DNA from 2 places in the Ruminococcus sp. 5_1_39BFAA genome. Region 2 is predicted to be linked to the other one. Evidence: riboswitches for the same ligand, from Rfam matches in the RefSeq annotation. Region 2 holds a riboswitch; the other holds the start of a gene.
The links. A riboswitch is a leader RNA that binds a small molecule or an ion and turns the genes downstream of it on or off. The one in region 2 is predicted to bind ZMP and ZTP.
Positions count from the first base shown of each region.

Region 1: linked by a shared signal. The riboswitch ahead of ACESZH_RS16785 (IMP cyclohydrolase) and the one ahead of ACESZH_RS12335 (formate--tetrahydrofolate ligase) in region 2 are both predicted to bind ZMP and ZTP.

Region 1 is NZ_CAXSVO010000019.1:12,840-23,892, forward strand. It holds gene ACESZH_RS16755 (YveK family protein) at 1-639, opposite strand, end outside; gene ACESZH_RS16760 (CpsB/CapC family capsule biosynthesis tyrosine phosphatase) at 652-1,359, opposite strand; gene ACESZH_RS16765 (polysaccharide biosynthesis tyrosine autokinase) at 1,424-2,122, opposite strand; gene ACESZH_RS16770 (3D domain-containing protein) at 2,296-3,393, opposite strand; tRNA gene ACESZH_RS16775 (tRNA-Gly) at 3,622-3,694, shown strand; gene ACESZH_RS16780 (phosphoribosylaminoimidazolecarboxamide formyltransferase) at 3,803-4,987, opposite strand; gene ACESZH_RS16785 (IMP cyclohydrolase) at 5,002-5,715, opposite strand; ZMP/ZTP riboswitch at 5,943-6,025, opposite strand; gene ACESZH_RS16790 (N-acetylmuramoyl-L-alanine amidase family protein) at 6,094-6,849, opposite strand; gene guaB (IMP dehydrogenase) at 6,852-8,309, opposite strand; gene ACESZH_RS16800 (DUF6106 family protein) at 8,401-8,904, opposite strand; gene groL (chaperonin GroEL) at 9,024-10,646, opposite strand; gene groES (co-chaperone GroES) at 10,711-10,995, opposite strand.
Region 2 is NZ_CAXSVO010000010.1:93,642-104,694, forward strand. It holds gene ACESZH_RS12335 (formate--tetrahydrofolate ligase) at 608-2,293, opposite strand; ZMP/ZTP riboswitch at 2,351-2,434, opposite strand; gene ACESZH_RS12340 (DUF1700 domain-containing protein) at 2,690-3,151, shown strand; gene ACESZH_RS12345 (MBOAT family protein) at 3,164-4,582, shown strand; gene ACESZH_RS12350 (hypothetical protein) at 4,593-5,708, shown strand; gene ACESZH_RS12355 (hypothetical protein) at 5,757-7,427, shown strand; gene pepF (oligoendopeptidase F) at 7,523-9,361, shown strand; gene ACESZH_RS12365 (CAP domain-containing protein) at 9,510-10,370, shown strand; gene ACESZH_RS12370 (TIR domain-containing protein) at 10,654-11,053, shown strand, end outside.

The DNA.
Region 1 (11,053 bases), on a different contig from region 2:
ATCTTCCTCTGTCTTAATGGTATCATTTGTGAGATAAACGATGATCACAACTGCCATGGCAATGATCACGCCCAGAAGCCCACCGATAATTCCATTCTTGGAAAAGCTCGGGCTTGCTTTCTCACTTGGTATATTTGCACTGTCTACCACATTAACAGCCTGGATATCCATAACAGCCTGGATATGTTCTGCCGCCATATCGCGGACTGCATTCGCAATCTGGCTTGCTGTATATGGATCCTCATCTTTTACAACAATAGAAACGATTCGTGTATCAGTAGCTGTTTCCACGGAAAGCTTTTTCAAAAGCTGTTCGTAGCTCATATTCAGATTAAGCTGTGCGATCGCTCCCTCCAGTACCGTACGGCTTGTGATCAGAACCGCATAGTCCTTGGTCAGCTGTGCACTGGTCTGCATATCCTGGCTCGTCAATGTATTGCTGTCCTGCTTGGTCAGCACCACGATCTTAGTGGTGGACTCATACTGCGGGGTAATCAGGAGCATCGTCCCGATAATGGAAACCACACCCAGAATAATTCCCGAAAGGATAATGATGCCAAGCTTACTAAGGATAAGGTGAAATATTTCCCCTAAATCAATTTCAATTTCCTCGCTATTGTTTATAACCTGATTTTCCATTCTTTCTCTCCATCACCCTGTAATTTTCTTTGGATTGTCTATAAAAATTTTCTTTGCGTAACGGGAACCCATCATTTTTTCTATCTGGTCACAGCACCTGCCGATTTCCGGAACACGTTTGGATTTGTCATGTCCGTCCGTGCCTACAAAATCCAGCAAATCCTCCTTGATCAGCTTTTTGCAAAAATGCTTTGCTGTAAAGCCGTCCTTTCCGGTGATGCTGTCTGTATTTACCTGAATGTATGCCCCCATATTTCTAAGCTCGTCTACAAAATCTAAATCTCCCTTTACCGCACGATAACGCTCTACATGCGCGATGATGGGATAATAGCCCCGGCGTATCAGTTCCTGACACCTGTCTCTGATATAAGATTTTTCATCTATGGTGCTGAACTCTGTCAAAACATACCGGGAACCTGCCATGGTAAGGCGCTCTCCGCTCTTTAAGCAGCCTGCCATATCCATGCTCGCGTGAAGCTCGCAGCCAAGGTACATCTCAATGCCGATCTCCTCAGCTATCGCCCTTACTCTCAAAAACTGTTTCTTTACCACATTCAGCGGCGGCTCAAACATGTCGTACCGAAAATGCGGTGTGGCAATGATATGCCGCACTCCTTCGTCATATTCCTTCTGGAGCATCCAGCGGGACATTTCCAGATTCTTGGAGCCGTCATCAACTCCCGGAACAATATGACAATGGATATCATAAATACCTTTCATTCTATACTCAGCCCGTTTCTATATTATGTTCAATCTTCATGTTCAAGTAAATTCCGGTGGAGTATCAGTACTCTCCATACTTGCCGTATTTGCCGTATTTTCCATATTTTCCGTACTTACCATAGCGTCCGTATTCTTTACTGTCCACTTTATTCAGGACAACACCTATGATCGGACAGTTTGATTTTTCCAACTGTGCCTTCACTTCCTGCACGAAATGATAACTGATGCTTCCGGATTCGATCACGATCACGGTTCCGTCACAGGAGTCCGCGATGACAGCACTGTCGATTACACGACCAAGAGGCGGGGTGTCGATAATAATATAATCATACACATCCCGTACAAGCCGGATCATTTCTTTAAAAAGGCGGCTGCCCAGCAGCTCTGCAGGATTTGGCGATACTACTCCTGAAAAAATAATATGGAATTTAGGAATGTTCGTAGCACAGATAACGTCAGAAAGCTTTGCCTGTTTGGAGAGATAATGAGTCAGACCAATAATCTCCTCTTCCACCTCAACTCGTCCCATCAACACAGATTTACGAAGGTCCGCATCGATCAAAAGTACGGATTTTCCGCTCTCTGCCAGAGATGCTGCCAGATGGAAGGTAACATTACTCTTTCCTTCATTGGGGGTACAGCTTGTAAATGCAATTACTTTTTTGTCTGCACCGCAGAATTGGATATTGGTACGAAGTGCTTTGTAGGCTTCGTCCATGGAATGCTCCAATTTCCAGTTGTTGATTTTTACTTTTACCATAGCTCTGTTTTCACCTTTATCTTTTTATTCTCCTGATACCCGCAGGCTCATCATCCTTCGGGAAAACCATTTATAAATGCTTTTTCTGTCTCATCACAATGTCTGCCAAACTATTATACACTATAAAAACATGCTTGACTAGTCTAATTTCCAAGAATATTGCCGATGAACTGTCATTCTTCCAGAAGATATACCTCTGTATAGAACACACCCTTGCTTTCGCCTTCCTCATGACTGCCGACATAGACATCGATACAGTTTTCCTTGATCGCACCTCCGCAGTCCTCGGCTACATAAATCTGTCCGTTAATCACAACCTTGGAACCATACGGAATCTGATTTGGGTCCACCGCTATGGTCCGGTTTGTTACTGCAATGACGCCTGTGGAGGTGATGCCGTTTGCCCAGGGGCCGCAGCATATACTGCATGGACAGTAATGAGTGATCCGGAACATGCCCAGGGGCCTTAATGCCGCGTCCGAAGAAACAGAAATCGGAGTTCCTTCAACAACGCCTGCTACCGCTGCCGCTCCATCGTTTGTGGAGGTTACTCCATCCACAGCATCTGCAAAAATGCCTTCCCCGGAGCTTTTGTGAATGCTTCCGGCCTCTACGGTTCCATCACTGGTAGAAGTATCTGCCTGCGCCATCTGTGAACCTTCGTTGTAGCCCTCCAGAACATTGGTTGGAATATATCCCTCCTGATCGGAACCGGAAGTATCCTCATAAACGATCCGGCTCCAAATACCGTCTATAGAGCCTGTCCGCACCACTTCGTCATCCTCCAGTACCTCACCAACCACCTCACCGTCCTTTCTTCCCGGAAAATCCAGGATATCGCAGTCCTGAACTGCTGTTACGGTGTCTGAAACTGTCTCCACGACCGCTTGGTCACTGAGATGATCATTGGGAACATATCCGTTTATCTCCGCTCCATCTTCTTTTTGCACTGTCACTTTGCTCCAGCTATTGTCGCACACAGCCACACGCTGAACCGTGGTGCCGAAAAGGGCCTCCCCCAGGTCTTCGCCTCCGTCTCCGGGCTTGGAACGGATGATGGCGCTTTTTGCTATCACATACAGCGTATCATTTTGGGCCACTGCAGTGACTGTGCCGCCGGCCCCGTCATCAAGCTGAAAGCTCTGTGGTGCTTTGTTTTCCTGATTGTATGACGTGATCGTCTCCTCATAATTCATTACGTTTGCTGGGATTTCTGCCGGAATCAGTAGAGACGCACATATGGCTACTATCATAAATGTCTTTTTTCTCATCAGTCATTCTCCTCCTGCTGCCTCATATGCAGCCTGATTTACTTCCCCTACTTTTACTTATGATAGCACAGAGTGTTTTTATTTGCAATTTGCCTGAAAGGTTTCATAAAGTTTTAAGATTTATATTTTTTTCCAATTTTCAAATTTTTTAAAAAAAGTATTTGACAAACCATAGGTTTTCATGTATTATATATCTTGTCGCTGAGGTAAACACCTCACAACAAAAATGCGATAGTGGCGTAGTTGGTAACGCGCGACCTTGCCAAGGTCGAGACCGCGGGTTCGAGCCCCGTCTATCGCTCTTAGGACTCTGAGAAAACTCAGAGTCTTTTTTTGTCTGTCTTTTGACATAAAAATTTCACGGAACCAACGCCGCAGCCGACACTGATCCCGTGAGCATTTAAATTCTTTAGTGATGGAACAAACGGATCCCTGTAAATGCCATTACCATATTATATTTATTGCAGGTAGCGATCACATCCTCATCCCTTACAGAACCGCCCGGTTCCGCAATATATTTTACGCCGCTCTTGTAAGCACGTTCAATATTATCGCTGAATGGGAAGAACGCATCGGAGCCAAGAGTCACATCTGTCATCTGATCCAGCCATGCTCTCTTTTCCTCCCGGCTGAAGATCTCTGGCTGACGGGTAAAGCTCTTCTGCCAGTTTCCTTCTCCAATCACATCCATATACTCCTCGCCGATATACACGTCAATAGCATTGTCACGTTCTGCACGTGAAATCCCCTCTTTAAAAGGCAGATTAAGAACCTTCGGACTCTGGCGCAAAAACCAATTATCAGCCTTCTGTCCTGCCAGTCTGGTACAATGCACACGGGACTGCTGTCCTGCTCCAACGCCGATCGCCTGTCCGCCTTTTACATAGCATACAGAATTGGACTGGGTATATTTCAGTACAATAAGAGAAACCTTCAAATCACGTTTTGCTTCCTCGGAAAGCTCTTTATTCTCAGTCACAATATTGGAGATCAGCTCATCATCAATGGCAAGCTCCTGTCTTCCCTGCTCAAAGGTGATGCCGTAAACCTGCTTGTGCTCCAGCGCTGCAGGCACATAATCCGGATCGATCTCGATCACATTATAATTTCCTTTTTTCTTCTGGTTCAGGATTTCCAGAGCTTCCTCTGTGTAACCTGGAGCAATAACACCGTCAGAAACCTCTCTCTTAATAAGAAGCGCTGTGTCCTTGTCGCACACATCCGACAAAGAAATGAAATCACCGAAAGAGGACATACGATCCGCACCGCGTGCTCTGGCATATGCGCAGGCAAGCGGTGAAAAATTTTTCCAGTCCATATCATCTACCCAGTAGATTTTTGCCAGTGTCTCATCAAGAGGAAGACCGATGGCAGCACCTGCCGGGGAAACATGCTTAAAGGAGGTTGCAGCGGGAAGGCCCGTTGCTTTTTTCAGATCCCGAACAAGCTGCCAGCCATTGAAAGCATCCAGAAAATTAATATATCCCGGTCTGCCGGAGATCACCTTGATGGGAAGCTCAGAACCGTCCGCCATATAGATTTTGGATGGTTTCTGATTCGGGTTGCAGCCATATTTTAATTCTAATTCCTTCATTGAAAATTCCTCCTTTATTTGTTTTTATTTACAATTTTTGTCTCGTACTTTCCGGTTGCAATGTCAATATATCTCACGAACAGAGAAACCTTGTTATCCTCGTTAAGGCTTTCCCACAGCATTTCTGTAAAAGCATCCATATCATCAGGAATCGCTACCAGCTTTGGCTCTCCTTCAAAGCTTGGAAGCGGATCTCCGTCGCACTTGTAAGTATGGATAAAATGCCCTTCTCCTGCCTTTGCATTCTCATATGCAAAGGTGTAACGGTTACAGGAGGATGGATCACCGTTGTTGCTCTTTAAAATGGACATTGCGTAATTGTAACCGCCGTTTTCCAAATGAAGAATACCGGAAATACGCGGCGTATAATTTGGTCCGTCAGGCTCGAATTCGCGGCATCTCAGGGACTGCTCAAAGGTAAGCTGATGATCCATTCCTTCATAGATCGTATCGGTCTGGTCACCATTTGTAACGATCGTCTTATTTCCAAGTACACGTACCGGAGCGTAAATGATCAGGCTTGGGTCCACAAGCTTGGAGGGATCAAACGCCTGAGTGCGGATACCTTCTCCGTCTTCCACAAATACGCGGTTTCTGCTGTTTACGCTTCTGCCCATGATGAAATAAGCTGTTACCGCCTTCGTTCCATCAGCGGAACGCCCGATGATGATTCCTCTTCCCGGGTAAGAATTCTCTTTCAGCTCTTTTTCCAGTGATAACATTTCCATAATCTGCTCTCCTTTTCATAAAATGAGGTGTAGTAAAAAAGTGTGCGCCTTGGCGCACACTTGCGCCGGAGCGCGGTTGCGTCAGCAACCATTTTCCTCTTGCGCGCAGTGCGCATTCCCGCAGCGTAAGCTGCGTTTTTGTTTCAAAGGAAAGTTCAGCAAGTTTTCACGCAGAGCAAACTGAAATGCTTTCCTTTGAAATAAAAAACGCCTGGGAAGCCCTTCTTCCAGGCTGCCCAGGCGGTCGGCACAATTGTATTACTGCACTCCCTGTAGGTATCCCTACTTTCCGCCAGTCATGCAGCACCTCTATTATAGTACAATACTTCTCTGCAATTTTCAAGATACAAAATATATTTATTCCCATTTACAGCTAAATTATAAGCTTTTATCCATTTCTATCTGTGCTGCAATATCTGCCTTCATCTGCTCCCACGCTTCCGGATGATCCACATAATATTTTGGACATTCCTTTCCCGTCACATCGTAGTGCCGGATCACATTGTCCTGAGTCAGACCAAACCTGAGACAAAGCCATGCAGCAAGCTTTACCACAGATTCATATGTAGCGTCATTAAAAGCCCCGCTCTCATCAGGATGACAGCATTCAATGGACAGAGTATCCACATTCCTTTCGTTGGTAGCATAGGACAGCTCCGATGTGGGAATGCACTGGATCACCTCACCCTCCAATCCAACCACGAAATGACTGCTTACCTTTGTTTCATGGGTCTGCGCCAGATTTTCAAAGTAATCCCGGTTATTCTGCGCAGAGGCTCCGGGATTCGCAGTATAGTGGATCGCAATGTAGCTGACATTAGAAATACTTAGCTGCGGTCTGGAATATTCATTTGGAGTCAGAAGCTGCACGTCAATGTACGGTGCTCCCTGTGCCATCCATTCTTCCGGCCCGCTCCCGCTGTTCTGCTGTACCGTTTCTATAATATCCGCTTGCCGTCTGTTCTCCGCCATTCGCAGCGCAAACGTACCTGCCAAAACGAAAAAAAGCGCAAAAAGGATACATGCAATCAACACACGGCGGTTTCTCTGACGTACTCTGCCTTTTTTGCTTTGTCTTTTATCGGAATCAGGCCGCCTTGGATAAGAAGACGGCCTGGGAGTTTTTTTTGTCATTATTATTTGTCATCAAGGCTGTAGTTTGGAGCCTCTTTTGTAATGTGAATGTCATGTGGATGAGATTCTTTTAAAGATGCAGCAGAAATCTTGATGAATTTGCCGGTTGTCTTCAGCATCTCAATATTTTCTGCTCCGCAGTAGCCCATACCGGAACGAAGACCGCCCATAAGCTGGAATACAGTGTCCTCTACATGTCCCTTGTATGCTACACGGCCTTCCACGCCTTCCGGAACAAGCTTCTTTGCATTTTCCTGGAAGTAACGGTCCTTGCTGCCGTTTTCCATAGCAGCGATAGATCCCATTCCGCGGTAAACCTTATATTTTCTTCCCTGATACAGTTCAAAGGTTCCCGGGCTTTCATCACAGCCTGCAAAGATGCTTCCCATCATGCAGACATTTGCGCCTGCTGCGATCGCCTTTGTGATATCTCCGGAGTATTTGATACCGCCATCGGCAATGATCGGGATATTGTAACGCTTTGCGACTTCATAGCAGTCCATAACAGCGGTAACCTGCGGTACACCGATACCTGCAACCACACGGGTGGTACAGATGGATCCAGGTCCGATACCTACCTTTACAGCATCTACACCTGCATCGATCAATGCCTTGGTAGCTGCACCTGTTGCAACGTTTCCTGCAATAACCTGCAGATCCGGGTAAGCTGCCTTAATCTCACGCACAGCTTTTAAGATATTTTCTGAATGACCGTGAGCGGAATCAATTACCACTACATCCACATTTGCATTTACCAGGGCCTCCACACGGGCAAGCACGTTTGCCGTAATGCCTACTGCTGCGCCGCAGAGCAGACGTCCCTGTTCGTCCTTTGCAGCCAGAGGATACTTGATCTGCTTTTCAATGTCCTTAATGGTGATCAAGCCTTTTAAGTTAAAATCATCATCTACAATGGGTAATTTTTCTTTACGGGATTTTGCAAGAATCTTCTTTGCTTCTTCCAGAGTGATTCCCTCTTTTGCGGTGATCAGTCCTTCAGAAGTCATACATTCTTTGATCTTTTTGGTAAAATCTGTTTCGAATTTAAGATCACGGTTTGTAATGATTCCTACCAGCTTGCCATCTTCTGTGATGGGGACACCGGAAATACGGAATTTTGCCATAAGATCATTTGCATCTTTTAATGTGTGTTCTGGAGATAAGAAAAAGGGATCGGTGATAACACCATTCTCGGAACGTTTTACTTTGTCGACTTCGTCTGCCTGGGCTTCGATAGACATGTTTTTGTGGATAATACCAATACCGCCCTGTCTCGCCATGGCGATCGCCATTCTGTGCTCAGTAACGGTATCCATTCCTGCGCTCATCATAGGAATGTTCAGTTTAACTTTTTTGGTCAGGTAGGTTGTGACATCAACCTGATTTGGAATTACTTTTGAATACGCCGGAACTAACAGGACGTCGTCGAAAGTAATGCCTTCACCAATGATAGTACCCATTGCATTTCCTCCCTTGTTTAAATGTTATTGATTTTCAATTTGGTTTGTCCCCTAGTGTAACAAAAAATCAGATACGTGTCAATCCATGAATTTAATCCAAAAATACCTTGCTGGGAGCGCAATTTCTCATGGAATTTGCCAAAGCCTCATCCGGCTCTATGATAACCTTGCAGAGATCCGCGCCGTCTTTGACAATAATAGCATAGCGCTTGTGTTCCGGATTTCCTGATGAAAAATCCAATACCTTCAGCTTCTGGTTACTGTTATAATAATCCATTCTGTGAGAATTCACCGGTGCCATCAGATCTGCTTCCTGCAGCTTCACGTTTTTTACTTTTTTTCTCTTTGTCTTTGCCATGATCTTGTCAATGTCCAGCTCCCCGTTTACAAACAGGTACTCAAATTCAAGATCTGTACCTGGAATGATGAAGTAACATGCTATGCCAAGTGCAATGGCTCCAATCAGAAGAATCGGTGTGATCAGCAGACCTGCTGCAGCAACCAGAGCTGTCAGCACGATCAGACCGTATTTCACCAGCATGTCCTTTGCGGTTCTCTCTTTTTTTACAAGTAACTCAGAATACAAATCGCTCATATCAATATCCTCTCCTTTTAGCCTTACGTATAAGTTTGAAACTATATGAATGAGTATAGCACAAAAAAGGACCAGCGTCTATGACGCCGGTCCTCTTAATTTCAAAAACTTTTTATAAATTACATCATTCCCATGCCCTGTCCGCCAGCCGGCATTGCCGGTGCATCTTCTTTGATGTTTGCAACTACGGACTCAGTGGTCAGTAAGGTGGATGCTACGCTTGTTGCGTTCTGAAGTGCGCTTCTTGTAACCTTTGCCGGGTCAAGGATTCCTGCGCTTACCATATCAACATACTCCTCATTTACAGCGTCAAAGCCTACGCCTGGCTCGGACTCTTTTACTTTGTTGATGATAACGGAGCCTTCCAGTCCTGCATTTGCAGCGATACGGAACAGCGGAGCTTCCAGAGCCTTCAGGATAATGTTTGCGCCAGTCTTCTCATCTCCCTCAAGAGTAGCAGCAAGCTCTGCCACTTTCTTGGTAGCGTGTACATAAGCGGAACCGCCGCCTGCGATGATACCTTCCTCAACAGCTGCTCTTGTAGCTGCCAGTGCATCCTCCATACGAAGTTTTGCTTCTTTCATCTCAGTCTCGGTTGCAGCGCCTACACGGATAACTGCTACACCGCCTGCCAGCTTAGCCAGTCTCTCCTGAAGTTTTTCTCTATCGAAATCGGATTTTGTCTCCTCAATCTGGGAACGGATCTGTGCTACGCGGTTTGCGATTGCATCTTTGTCACCCATTCCGTCTACGATCACGGTATTCTCTTTTGCAACCTTGACGGATTTTGCACGGCCTAACTGAGCCATGGTTGCATCTTTCAGATCAAGTCCAACCTCATCGGAGATAACCTGTCCGCCTGTAAGGATTGCGATGTCCTGAAGCATTTCTTTTCTTCTGTCGCCATAGCCTGGTGCCTTTACAGCTACTACCTGGAATGTTCCTCTTAATTTGTTTACAATCAGGGTTGTCAGAGCTTCGCCCTCTACATCCTCAGCGATGATGAGAAGCTTTGCGCCTGCCTGTACGATCTGCTCCAGTAACGGAAGGACTTCCTGGATGTTGCTGATCTTCTTGTCTGTGATCAGGATGTATGGATCTTCCAGATTTGCTTCCATTTTTTCCATATCAGTTGCCATGTATGCGGAAATGTATCCACGGTCAAACTGCATACCTTCTACCAGATCAAGCTCGGTCTGCATGGTCTTGGACTCCTCAACAGTGATAACGCCATCCTTGGAAACCTTTTCCATAGCGTCTGCTACCAGCTTACCTACTTCCTCATCACTTGCAGAAATAGCTGCTACGTTTGCGATCTGAGATTTTCCGTTTACCTTCTGGCTCATGCTCTTGATAGACTCTACTGCTGCATCTGTAGCTTTTTTCATACCTTTTCTCATGATGATAGGATTTGCGCCTGCTGCCAGGTTTCTCATTCCTTCATGAACCATTGCCTGAGCAAGTACGGTAGCGGTTGTGGTTCCGTCACCAGCTACATCATTTGTCTTGGATGCAACTTCTTTGATGAGCTGTGCGCCCATGTTCTCAAATGCGTCCTCCAGCTCGATCTCTTTTGCAATGGTAACACCATCGTTTGTGATGAGCGGTGCGCCGAACTGTTTGTCAAGAACTACGTTTCTTCCTTTCGGTCCAAGGGTCACTCTTACGGTATCTGCTAATTTATTTACACCCGCTTCTAATGCGGTTCTGGCTTCTGCGCCATATTTGATTTCTTTTGCCATGATTTTTTCCTCCTGAAATTTTTTTAATGTCTATAAGGAAGTCAGCTTGCTTCCGCTAAGTGCTCTACTTAACAACAGCTAAAATATCGCTCTGCTTTACGATGATATATTCTTCGCTCTCAAGCTTAACTTCTGTTCCTGCGTATTTAGAGTAGATAACCTTATCACCTACTGCAACTTCCATCTTTACTTCCTTGCCATCTACAACTCCGCCAGGTCCTACAGCGATAACCTCTGCCTGCTGGGGCTTTTCCTGTGCCTGTCCAGGAAGAACGATTCCGGATTTTGTTGTCTCTTCTGCTTCTAACTGTTTTAATACAACTCTGTCACCTAATGGTACTAATGTCATGATCTATGTCCTCCTTTATTTTTGAAAACCTTCTTTTTCTTACTAGCACTCATTTAAA
Region 2 (11,053 bases):
CCCTTCCGGCCGCTTTGCGGGCGCGACGTTTTTCCGAGTTGTATTACGGTTGGGCAGTGTTACATTGGAAAGAAAGCGGAATTATGCTAAGGTGTATCAACTGCGGCGCGTCCTCGACAACTGACCCACCGCCCACCACGCTGTTCCACGGCCACGCAGCATGTCAGTGAAAAGAAAGCGGAAATGTGAGAAGGACGCATCACTATGACGCGTCCTCCACAACTGCCCCACCGCCCACCACGCCGCTCCACTACCGCGCAGCATGTCAGTGAAAAGAAAGCAGAAATGGGAGAAGGACGCATCACGATGACGCGTCCTCCACAACTGACCCACCGCCCACCATACCGCTCCACAGCCACGCATCATGTCAGTGAAAAGAAAGCGGAAATGGGAGAAGGACGCATCACTATGACGCGTCCTCCAAAACTGACCCAACGCCCACCTCGCCGTTCCACAGCCACGCAGTATTTCACCGAAACACTATCAAAAATGATGCCAAGTGTCCCACCCGCGTGCCCAAGTAGGGGGTGTTTGAGGGGGAGCTTCGGGCTTTCGCAACTCTGAGATGCTCCCCCTCAAGGTTTTCATTTTTATCAAAAAGAAGTTTTTAGAAGAGCCCGGTAATCTTACCGTTCTCGTCTACATCAATCTTCTCCGCCGCCGGAACCTTAGGCAGACCAGGCATGGTCATAATCTCTCCAGTAAGAGCCACAATAAATCCTGCCCCCGCAGAAATCTTCAAATTACGAACCGTAACCTCAAAATCCGTCGGAGCCCCCAACTTAGTCTGATCATCCGTCAAGCTGTACTGTGTCTTAGCCACACAGATCGGGCAATTACCAAATCCAAGGTCCTCAAGCTGTTTAGCCTGCTTCTGAGCATTCGCAGTAAGAACAACCCTCTTACCACCATAAATCTTCTGAACGATCTGGTTCAGCTTATCCTCAATGCTTCCTTCCAGCTCATAGGAATAAGTAAACTCATTCGGCTCCTCAACAAGACGGATAACCTCTTCTGCAAGCTTGATTCCGCCTTCGCCGCCCTTTGCCCATACTTCGGAAAGTGCAACATTTACGCCAAGTTCCTTACATTTTGCTTCTACAAGGTCAAGCTCAGCCTTAGTATCGGTCGGGAACGCATTAATAGCAACAACACACGGCAGTTTATAAACATCCTTGATGTTATGCACATGCTTTAACAGGTTCGGAAGACCCTTCTCAAGAGCTTCCAGGTTCTCATTGTTAAGGTCAGCCTTAGCAACTCCGCCATTGTATTTCAGGGCACGTACGGTTGCTACGATAACAACTGCGTTTGGCTTCAGGCCTGCCATACGGCATTTGATATCCAGGAACTTCTCAGCGCCAAGGTCAGCACCAAATCCAGCCTCTGTGATGGCATAATCAGCAAGCTTCAACGCCATCTTAGTAGCAGTTACGGAGTTACATCCGTGAGCAATATTAGCGAATGGTCCACCATGAACGATAGCCGGAACATGTTCCAAGGTCTGAACCAGGTTCGGTTTCAGCGCATCCTTTAACAGAGCGGTCATAGCGCCTTCTGCGTGAAGGTCACCAGCGGTAACCGGTTTCTGCTCTGACGGTTTTCCGTAGGTGTATCCGATGATGATCCTGGAAAGTCTTGCCTTCAGGTCCTTGATGTCGCTTGCAAGGCAGAGAACTGCCATGATCTCGGATGCAACGGTGATATCATAGCCGTCTTCACGAGGCATACCATTTGTTCTTCCGCCAAGGCCGTCCACTACGTTACGGAGCTGACGGTCGTTCATGTCCACACATCTTCTCCATGTGATCTTACGCGGGTCGATATTCAGAGCGTTGCCCTGGAAGATGTGGTTGTCGATCATAGCTGCCAGAAGGTTGTTTGCTGCGCCGATGGCATGGAAGTCACCTGTGAAGTGAAGGTTGATATCCTCCATCGGAACAACCTGTGCATATCCGCCGCCTGCAGCACCGCCCTTAACGCCGAATACCGGTCCCAGGGACGGCTCACGGAGAGCAACCATAACGTTTTTGCCAAGCTTCTGCATACCGTCAGCAAGACCTACGGTTGTGGTGGTCTTTCCTTCTCCTGCCGGTGTTGGGTTGATAGCTGTAACAAGGATCAGTTTACCATTTTCCTTGTCAGAATCCTTTAACAGATTGTAATCAATTTTTGCTTTGTACTTGCCGTACTGCTCAAGGTATTTGTCATCAATCCCTGCTTTTTCTGCAATTTCAGTAATTGGCAGCATCTCGCATTCCTGTGCAATCTCAATGTCGCTTTTGAATCCCATTTTGAATTTCTCCTTTCTTTTAGAAGCCGATAAAAAAGGGCAGTATCTGATGAATTCAAATACTGCCCAGACGGTCGGCTGAAACATGCTTCTGCTTTCCCTGTGGTAAACTCCACTGTTCCGTCAGTAACTCAGAAGCTTTTTAATTGATGAATCCACTTTAGCACAGGAAAAATGCTTTGTCAAGTTTACGTCAAATTCAGTTGTGAAGAAAATTTGCGAAAAATTTTGTGAAAAGTCACGAAATTTAATGCTTGCCAAAGGATGAGATGCTATTATTCATAGAAATTTTATGAACGGAACCGTTGCTATCTGGGGCAACAATTGGTAGAATAGAGCACAAGCAAGACGAATTTCAGAGAGAAATGGTTATCATACAGAGAGGTAGATTAGGAAATGAATCGAGGAGAATTTCTTGAAATATTAAGAAACCAGTTGGCAGGGCAGATGCACGAGGGAAAAGCCGCAGCGCATGTGCGCTATTACGAAGATTATATACAATCCCAGGTGAGAAGCGGACGGAGCGAGGAAGAGGTTCTGGCGGAGTTAGGGGATCCCAGACTTATTGCCAAGACCCTGTTGGACACAGATGCAGATGCCGGACAGGGAAATTACGAGGAATACAGTACGTATACAGATAGCTCCTATGGAACAGGATACAACCAGCAGGATGCCGGAGTGAAACGAACTCATAAGTTGGATCTGAGCACCTGGTATGGAAAATTGATCGTGATCGCCATTGCGGTGGCAGTGGTGTTTCTTCTGATTACCATTATTGGTGCAGTTCTGCCGTTTTTCGTGGTGCTGGCAGTGATTCTGTTCATTATTTCCCAGCTCAAGAAAAGAGGCGGTTTCTAAGGGGAGAGTATAATGGTTTTCAGTTCTATGATATTTCTGTGGATATTTCTTCCGGCAGTTCTGATTACGTATTTTATCTGCCCACAGAGATTCCGCAACCTGTTGCTGGTTCTCTTCAGCCTGCTTTTTTATGCCTGGGGAGAACCCAAATACATTATTTTAATGCTGATTTCTGTCACGATCAATTACGTGAGCGGCATTCTGCTGGAAAAGTATCCTGAGGGAAAAAAGCTGGTGTTTATCACGTGTGTGGCAGCGAATCTTTTGCTGCTGGGATACTTTAAGTATTTTAATTTTGCAGCAGACACCTGGAACAAGATCCTTACAATGTTCCACAGTACCAGTACCTTTACACCGAAGGAGATCGCACTGCCAATCGGCATTTCTTTTTATACCTTTCAGGCATTGTCCTATGTGGCGGACGTATATCGGGGCGAGGTAAAAGCGCAGAAGAATTATCTTCATATGCTTCTTTATATCTCCTTTTTTCCACAGCTTATTGCAGGGCCCATCGTGAAATATCACGATGTGGAGCAGCAGATCAACTTCCGCAGTATTACTCTGGATAAATTCACCTGCGGCGTCCGGCGTTTTTGCTGCGGACTGGGGAAAAAGGTGCTTCTTGCCAATACATTTGCCCAGGTGGTGGACGATGTATACAGCCGGAATCTGGATGAGGTTTCCAGGAAGGTGCTGTGGTTTGCGGCGCTTTTGTATATGCTGCAGATTTATTTTGATTTTTCCGGCTATTCCGATATGGCGATAGGTCTGGGAAAAATGTTTGGATTTGATTTTCAGGAGAATTTCAACTACCCTTATACTGCCGTTTCAGTCAAAGATTTCTGGAGAAGGTGGCATATCTCCTTATCCTCATGGTTCCGGGATTATCTGTATATTCCCCTGGGAGGAAACCGCAAAGGCAGGGCAAAAACATACCGAAATTTGCTGACTGTGTTTTTTTTAACAGGTATGTGGCATGGGGCAGGATGGAGCTTCGTTTTATGGGGGCTGTATCATGGTGCATTTTTGATCCTGGAGCGTGCATTTTTAGGGAAAAGACTGGAACGAATGCCTGCTTTTATAGGGCGGATTTATTCTTTTATCGTGGTTTTCTGGGGCTGGATCCTTTTTCGGGCGGAGGATCTTTCAACCTTCTGCACATATGTAAAAAATATGTTTGTTTCCCACGCATCCGCAGTGGTTATGGCAGGTTATCTGGATAAAAAGATGATCGTCTGCGTGATCGCAGGGCTGTTTTTTTGCGGCTTCGGACAAATGCTGGCACAAAGGGTCAAGGAACATTTTCAGGCAAAGAAGCCCGCTGGCAGTGTTTCCATACCACAGATCGTGGGCTGTATGGCGCTTTTCTGGCTGTCTGTTATGGCGCTTGTAAATGACAGCTATAATCCCTTTATTTACTTTAGATTTTAACGAGGAATGGATGAAAAAGCAGAAATTATTTATTGTTGTATTTATGGCAAGTATTGTGCTTCCCAATATCATATTTGCTGTGTTTCATAAGCATTTGGATACTGCCAACAATGAGAACCGTGCTCTGGCGGAATTTCCTGGTCTTTCTACGGCTGGGCTGGAGGAATTTCCGGAAAAATTTGAGGCATTTTATAATGACCATGTACCGTTTAAAAACTATCTGATCCGGTTGAATTACCAGCTTGATACAAAGGTTTTTTTTACTACAAAAAAAGGTGATGTGACCATTGGAAAGGATAACTGGCTGTTTTATACCCCGGAGCGGGACGGGGAGGATGCCATGGCTGACTACAAAAAAACAAACCTGTATTCTGATGAGGAAAGCGGGGAGATTGCAGATAAGATTTCTGTTGCGGAGACATATATAAAGAGCCGGGGCGTGGAAAATTTTTATTACTATGTAGCGCCTAATAAGGAGACTGTCTATCCTCAGTATATGCCGTCAGAGTCCCGGGAGGATGGACCATCCAGAATGGAGAGCTTTGCGGATTACATGGGCAAAAATTCAGATGCGGATTTTTGTTACCTGTATGATGATTTAGTGGATTATTCCGAAGATTATCAGATATTTTACAAATATGATACGCATATGAATTATCTGGGGTCTTTTCTTGTGAGTCAGATTATGGCAAAGAATCTTATCGGGGAGAGCGTTTCACTGGATGATGTGACTGTGACCCAGGGCGAAATTTTTGTGGGAGATCTGGCAAGAATGGTGAACCAGGAGGACAGCATGAAAGATGATCATGATTTGATAATTGAGGGATACTATCCGGAAATCAAATGTGATATAATAAAAGATAACGTAGACAACGGGGAGGAGATTTTGAGAGAGTATGTTTCTGATTCCCCCAATTCCGGAACGCTTTTGGTGGTTGGAGATTCCTACAGGCTAAAATTAGAGCCATATCTGGCGAAGCTTTACAGCCATACCATATTTGTAAGGATTGACGATTTTACACCGGAGCTTTTGGAGGAATATGCACCGCAGGATGTAGCGGTGGTAACGGTAGAGAGAAACCAGAAATATATGGAAAATCTGGATCAGTATCTGGGACCGAAGTAGTGTTTTACGTAAAAAGGCGGGCGGGAAGTCCGGTCAAAGGAGGTAACTATGAGAAGAAAAAAGGCAATAGCAATTTTGGCAGCAGTTTTAATGGGTGTTGGAACAGCACCGGCGGGAGTTATGGCGGCAGATTCCTATAAGGAGGCTGAGAAAGCGTCTTTCCAGAAGTGCCTGGAGGATTTTGCAGCAAGCTATGGGGAAAGCATGGCGAACTATGACACTGCCATGGCAGGCAGCGGGGCGGATGTTACCGTAACCCTGGACGATGCGGGAAAAGCGATTCTCGGCATGTTTGCCCCAGTTGATGTTTCCTGGCTTCAGGATGCCAAGCTTTCTATGCGTGTAGGCATGGCAGACAATAAAATGTCTGAGCTTATGGATGTGTATGTGAATGATACAAAAATCTGCTCCCTGGAATATTATATTGACATGGAGACCATGGATGTATACATGAAAATCCCGGAGCTGGTAGACGGTTATATTAAGGTAAACGTAGAGGAGAGCGCCGAACTGGCTGAGGAGGCTGCGGAAGGTCTGGAGGAAGAGACCGAAGACGGAGTATCTGTTACGTTTTCAGTAGAACCGGGTAATTTAGCACAGATGACAGAGAGCATGGAGCTTGTCAACGGAATTCAGGAGCATTTGCCGGATGTAGAAACAGTCAAAACCCTTCTGGACAGATATGGAACAATCCTTTTGGACAATGTGACCGATGGAACAAGCAGCAACGAAACTCTCAGTGCAGGCGATGTTGACCAGGAGTGCACAGTTCTGGAGGGAATTGTTTCAGGAAAAGAAGCAATTCCTATGATAAAAGAGATCCTGAACACTGCAAAAGCAGATGAAGAGCTGAAAACCCTTATTGAAGACTGGACTGCGGAAATGGACAGCCAGGACTACAGCTATGACAAATTCCTGGAGGGCATTGAAAGTCTGGAAGCAGAGCTGGAGGCGGATACGGAAGAACCGGGTGAGGAAGGTTTTGTATCAAAGATCTGGCTGGATGCAGAGGACAATGTAGTGGGACGGCAGATATCTTTGAGAGATGAGACAGGAGCAGCAGAACCGTTGGTTACCTGGCTGTCTCCGAAACAGGACAGCACATGCGGCTTCAGTCTGGCAGTAAACGGCGGGGATAGCGTGATTACTGCGGAAGGCAGCGGAGAGCTGGCTGGAGATCTGTTAAGTGGAACTTATAGCGTATTAATTGATGATGTGGTTCTTAACATTGATGTAAAAGATTACGATACCGCTGCTATGGAAAAGGGAATTCTCAATGGAACTTACACCTTATCCATCGCTCCAGCTGCTCAAGAAGGAGAAGAGGAATCAGTGAATCCTTTTGCAGGGCTTGAGTTAGTTGCCGGATTTGCAGGAGACAAGGAAAACAGCAGCTTTACGCTTACCTTAAACAGTGCAGGTACAGCACTGGCTTCAATTAATGTGAGCGGCAGCGTGACAGATGCCGTACCGTATGCGGAGATTTCCGATACAGATAAGGTTTATGATACTGCAAATGATGCTGACGGTGAAGCTTTTGTCGCAGACATGAATCTGGATACCATTACAGAGAACCTCGTTGCAGCCGGAATGCCGGAGGATTTCATTGAAACTCTTATGAACGCAACTTCCGGAAGCGGCTATGTGGAAGATGAGTTAGAACTGGAGGAGGCACCTGCAGAGGATACCACTGCGGAGTCTGCTGAAACACAGGAATAACAGACATTGCTGATGGAAAAACTGTAATATAGAAAAGATGTTTTACCAGGCTCCGACATTGCGCCGGAGCCTGAATTTTATTCAGGAGGCTGGAAATGGAAGAGCAGACTATCAGGACGAGACAGGAACAGAAAATTGAGGATACCTGGAATATGCAGGAGCTTTACGAAAATGAGGAGTTATTCAGTGCAGATGCAGAAAAGCTGGAGAAAATGACAGAGGAATTTACTTCCTTACAGGGAAGTCTCAGTCAGGGAGCCGGACAGCTTTTGAAGGTACTGAAGCTTTATGAGGAGATGAATCTGGTTTTTGAACGTCTCTATGTTTATGCAAACCAGAAATATCACGAGGACACCACCAATGCAAAATACCAGCAGATGAGCGGCGAGACGCAGATCATGGCTACAATGCTTGGGCAGGCCTGTGCATGGCTGGAACCGGAGCTTCTGGCATTGCCGGAGGACAGGCTTGCAGGATATTTCGAAGTGTCCGGGACTGGATTCGATGATGGAACGGATGCTGAGAAAAAAGAGCTGGGAGGATACAAGCGCTTTGTGGAGCAGATTACCAGGAGGCGCGCCCATGTCCTGGATGCGCAGACGGAAGCATTGCTTTCCAAGGTAAACGAGCTTGGGAAGGCGCCTTCCAATGTATTTTCCATGTTTAATAATGCGGACATCACATTTCCGGATATTGAGGATGGGGAGGGCAATAAGCGACCGCTCACCCAGGGAACCTATATTTCCTGTCTGGAAAGCCGGGACAGAACGCTCCGTAAAAATGCGTTTGAGACGCTGTATTCCGTGTACGAACAGTTTCAGAATACTCTGGCTGCCACCTATTATGCAAATGCAAAGCAAGCTGATTTCTTTGCAAAGGAGCGTCATTATGCAAATGCCATGGAGGAATCACTGGATGGCAGCTGCATTCCGGTGTCGGTTTATAAAAATCTGGTGAAAGCAGTTAACGAAGCATTGCCGCTGATGCACAGATACGTGCGGCTGCGCAAAAAGCTGCTGGGGCTTTCGGAGCTTCATATGTATGATGTGTATGTGCCTATGGTGGAAAGACCGGAGAAGAAATACTCCTTTGAGGAAGCAAAGGAAATCGTAAAGAGGGGTCTGGCTCCTTTGGGAGAGGATTATCTGGATTTGCTTCAGCAAGGATTTGATAACCGGTGGATCGATGTGTATGAAAACAAAGGAAAGCGTACCGGAGCGTATTCCTGGGGTGCATACGGCACGCATCCTTATGTGCTTTTGAACTATCATGGTTCTTTGAATGATGTATTTACTCTTGCACATGAGATGGGACATGCCCTGCATTCCTGGTATTCGGACCATGCGCAGTCCTATCTGGATGCAGGCTACCAGATCTTTGTGGCAGAGGTTGCGTCCACCTGTAATGAGGCGTTGCTGATTCATGATCTGATGAACAGAACTGAGGATGAGGCAGAAAAACGGTATCTGATCAATTATTTCCTGGATCAATTCAAAGGGACCATGTTTCGTCAGACTATGTTTGCGGAGTTCGAGATGCTTACTCATAGCGTAGTGGAAAAGGGCGGCATGCTGACGGCAGAGCATATCAATGGAGTTTATGGCAACCTGAATAAAAAATATTTTGGCGAGGATATGGTATCAGATGCGAAAATTGCTTTTGAATGGGAGAGGATTCCGCATTTTTATACGCCATTTTATGTGTACCAGTATGCGACTGGATTTGCCGCAGCTATTGCCATCAGCAGCAGGATTTTAAGCGGTGAGCCTGGAATTGTGGAGAAATACAAGCAGTTTTTAAGCGGAGGATGTGCAAAAGATCCGATAGATCTTCTGAAGATCTGCGGAGTGGACATGTCATCCCCGGAGCCGGTGAAAGAGGCGCTTGCTGTATTTGAAGAGTATCTGGGAGAAATGGAGAAAGAAACGGAATAATAAAATTGAGGCACCCTCTGGCGAAGAGTGCGGGCATTCAGGGGCAGCATATGGAAAAACTTACTTGTAGTATTCCTCATTTGAATTTGTTAATATAATTTTGTAAAATAAATGTAATAATTAAGAAACAATTCAAGGAGGAATCAGCATGAAGAAACGATTTGTTATGATCGCAGCTACCTTAACGCTTCTGGCAGGAACAATGCCTGTGACAGCTTACGCATCTGATAGTAGGGTGTTGAAACAGGGCAATGGATATGTGGTGCTGGGCGGACAGGGTATTGATAGCTTAAAACAGACGTTGGAGGAAATAGGGGTATATCTGGATGATATCGTCTGTCCGGAGATTCCGGAGCAGCCAGCGATCCCAGAGCAGCCGGAGATGCCAGACCAACCGGAGACTCCAGAGCAGCCAGAGACACCAGAGCAGCCGGAAACCCCGGAGCAGCCAGAAACGCCAGATCAGCCAGAAACGCCAGAGCAGCCGGGGACACCAGAACAGCCTGAAACGCCAGGACAACCGGAAAGCCCGGAACAGCCGGAGGCTCCAGGACAGCCTGAAGTTCCTGCGCCGGAAGTACCGGAGAATCCGGGTGTTCAGGAGCCGGATAACGGGGCAGAGGAGGATGAAGTGCATCCCTATGTAACGGAGATATTAAATCTGGTAAACCAGGAGCGTGCAAAGGCGGGGCTTTCCCAACTTACTCTGGATATGGATATTACAGCCGCAGCAGACGTGAGAGCCAGGGAAATCAAGCAGAGCTTTTCCCATACAAGACCGAACGGGAGCAGCTTCAGCACCGCACTGACGGAGCAGGGAGTCTCTTACAGAGGAAGCGGGGAAAACATTGCATGGGGCCAGAAATCTCCGGAGCAGGTCATGGACGGATGGATGAACAGCGACGGTCATCGTGCCAATATCCTGAATAAAAACTTCAAAAATATGGGAGTAGGATATTATCAGGATGAAAAAGGTGTAAATTACTGGGTGCAGTTATTTACATACTAAATAAACAGACTCATAATAGAGGCTGAAAAATCAGGAAAAGCCCTGATTTTTCAGCCTATTTTGATGTCAAAAAAGAAAAGTAAAAACTATCTGCTGGTACTTATAAAAGCCTATTGTAGTATGACGGCAGGAGTGAGGTAAGTAACAGTATCATTTTCGCAACAAGTTACGAAAATATACTTTTCAGATAAGAGCTTGCGGGTATATAATGTTAATCTGAAGTGGTTTATCGTGTCGAATGGAGATGAAGAACAATAATTACAGAAGTGAAGGTGAGTGATAAATGGATTATTCAAAGTTTATTCAACCGGACATAATATCCAATGAACCATTTATATTTGTAAGTTATGCCAGACAAGATATGCAATTGGTTCAAAGTGTCATTCAAATATTAAGAAATAACCATTTCAGATTTTGGTATGACCTGGGACTGAAATCGGGTACAGAATGGGCAGAAGAATTAGGAAATAAAATTGACCAGTGTGACCAGTTTATGGTCCTAATATCATCTAATTCTGTAAGGTCTAAATATGTACGTAAAGAAATCGGGATGGCAACTGACAAAGATAAAAATATGCTGGTTCTATATCTGGAAGAAACCAATCTTACCAGTGGGCTTCATCTATTACTGGGGGATATACAGGCAATTCACAGATCATATTTCATCAATGAAAATGATTTTG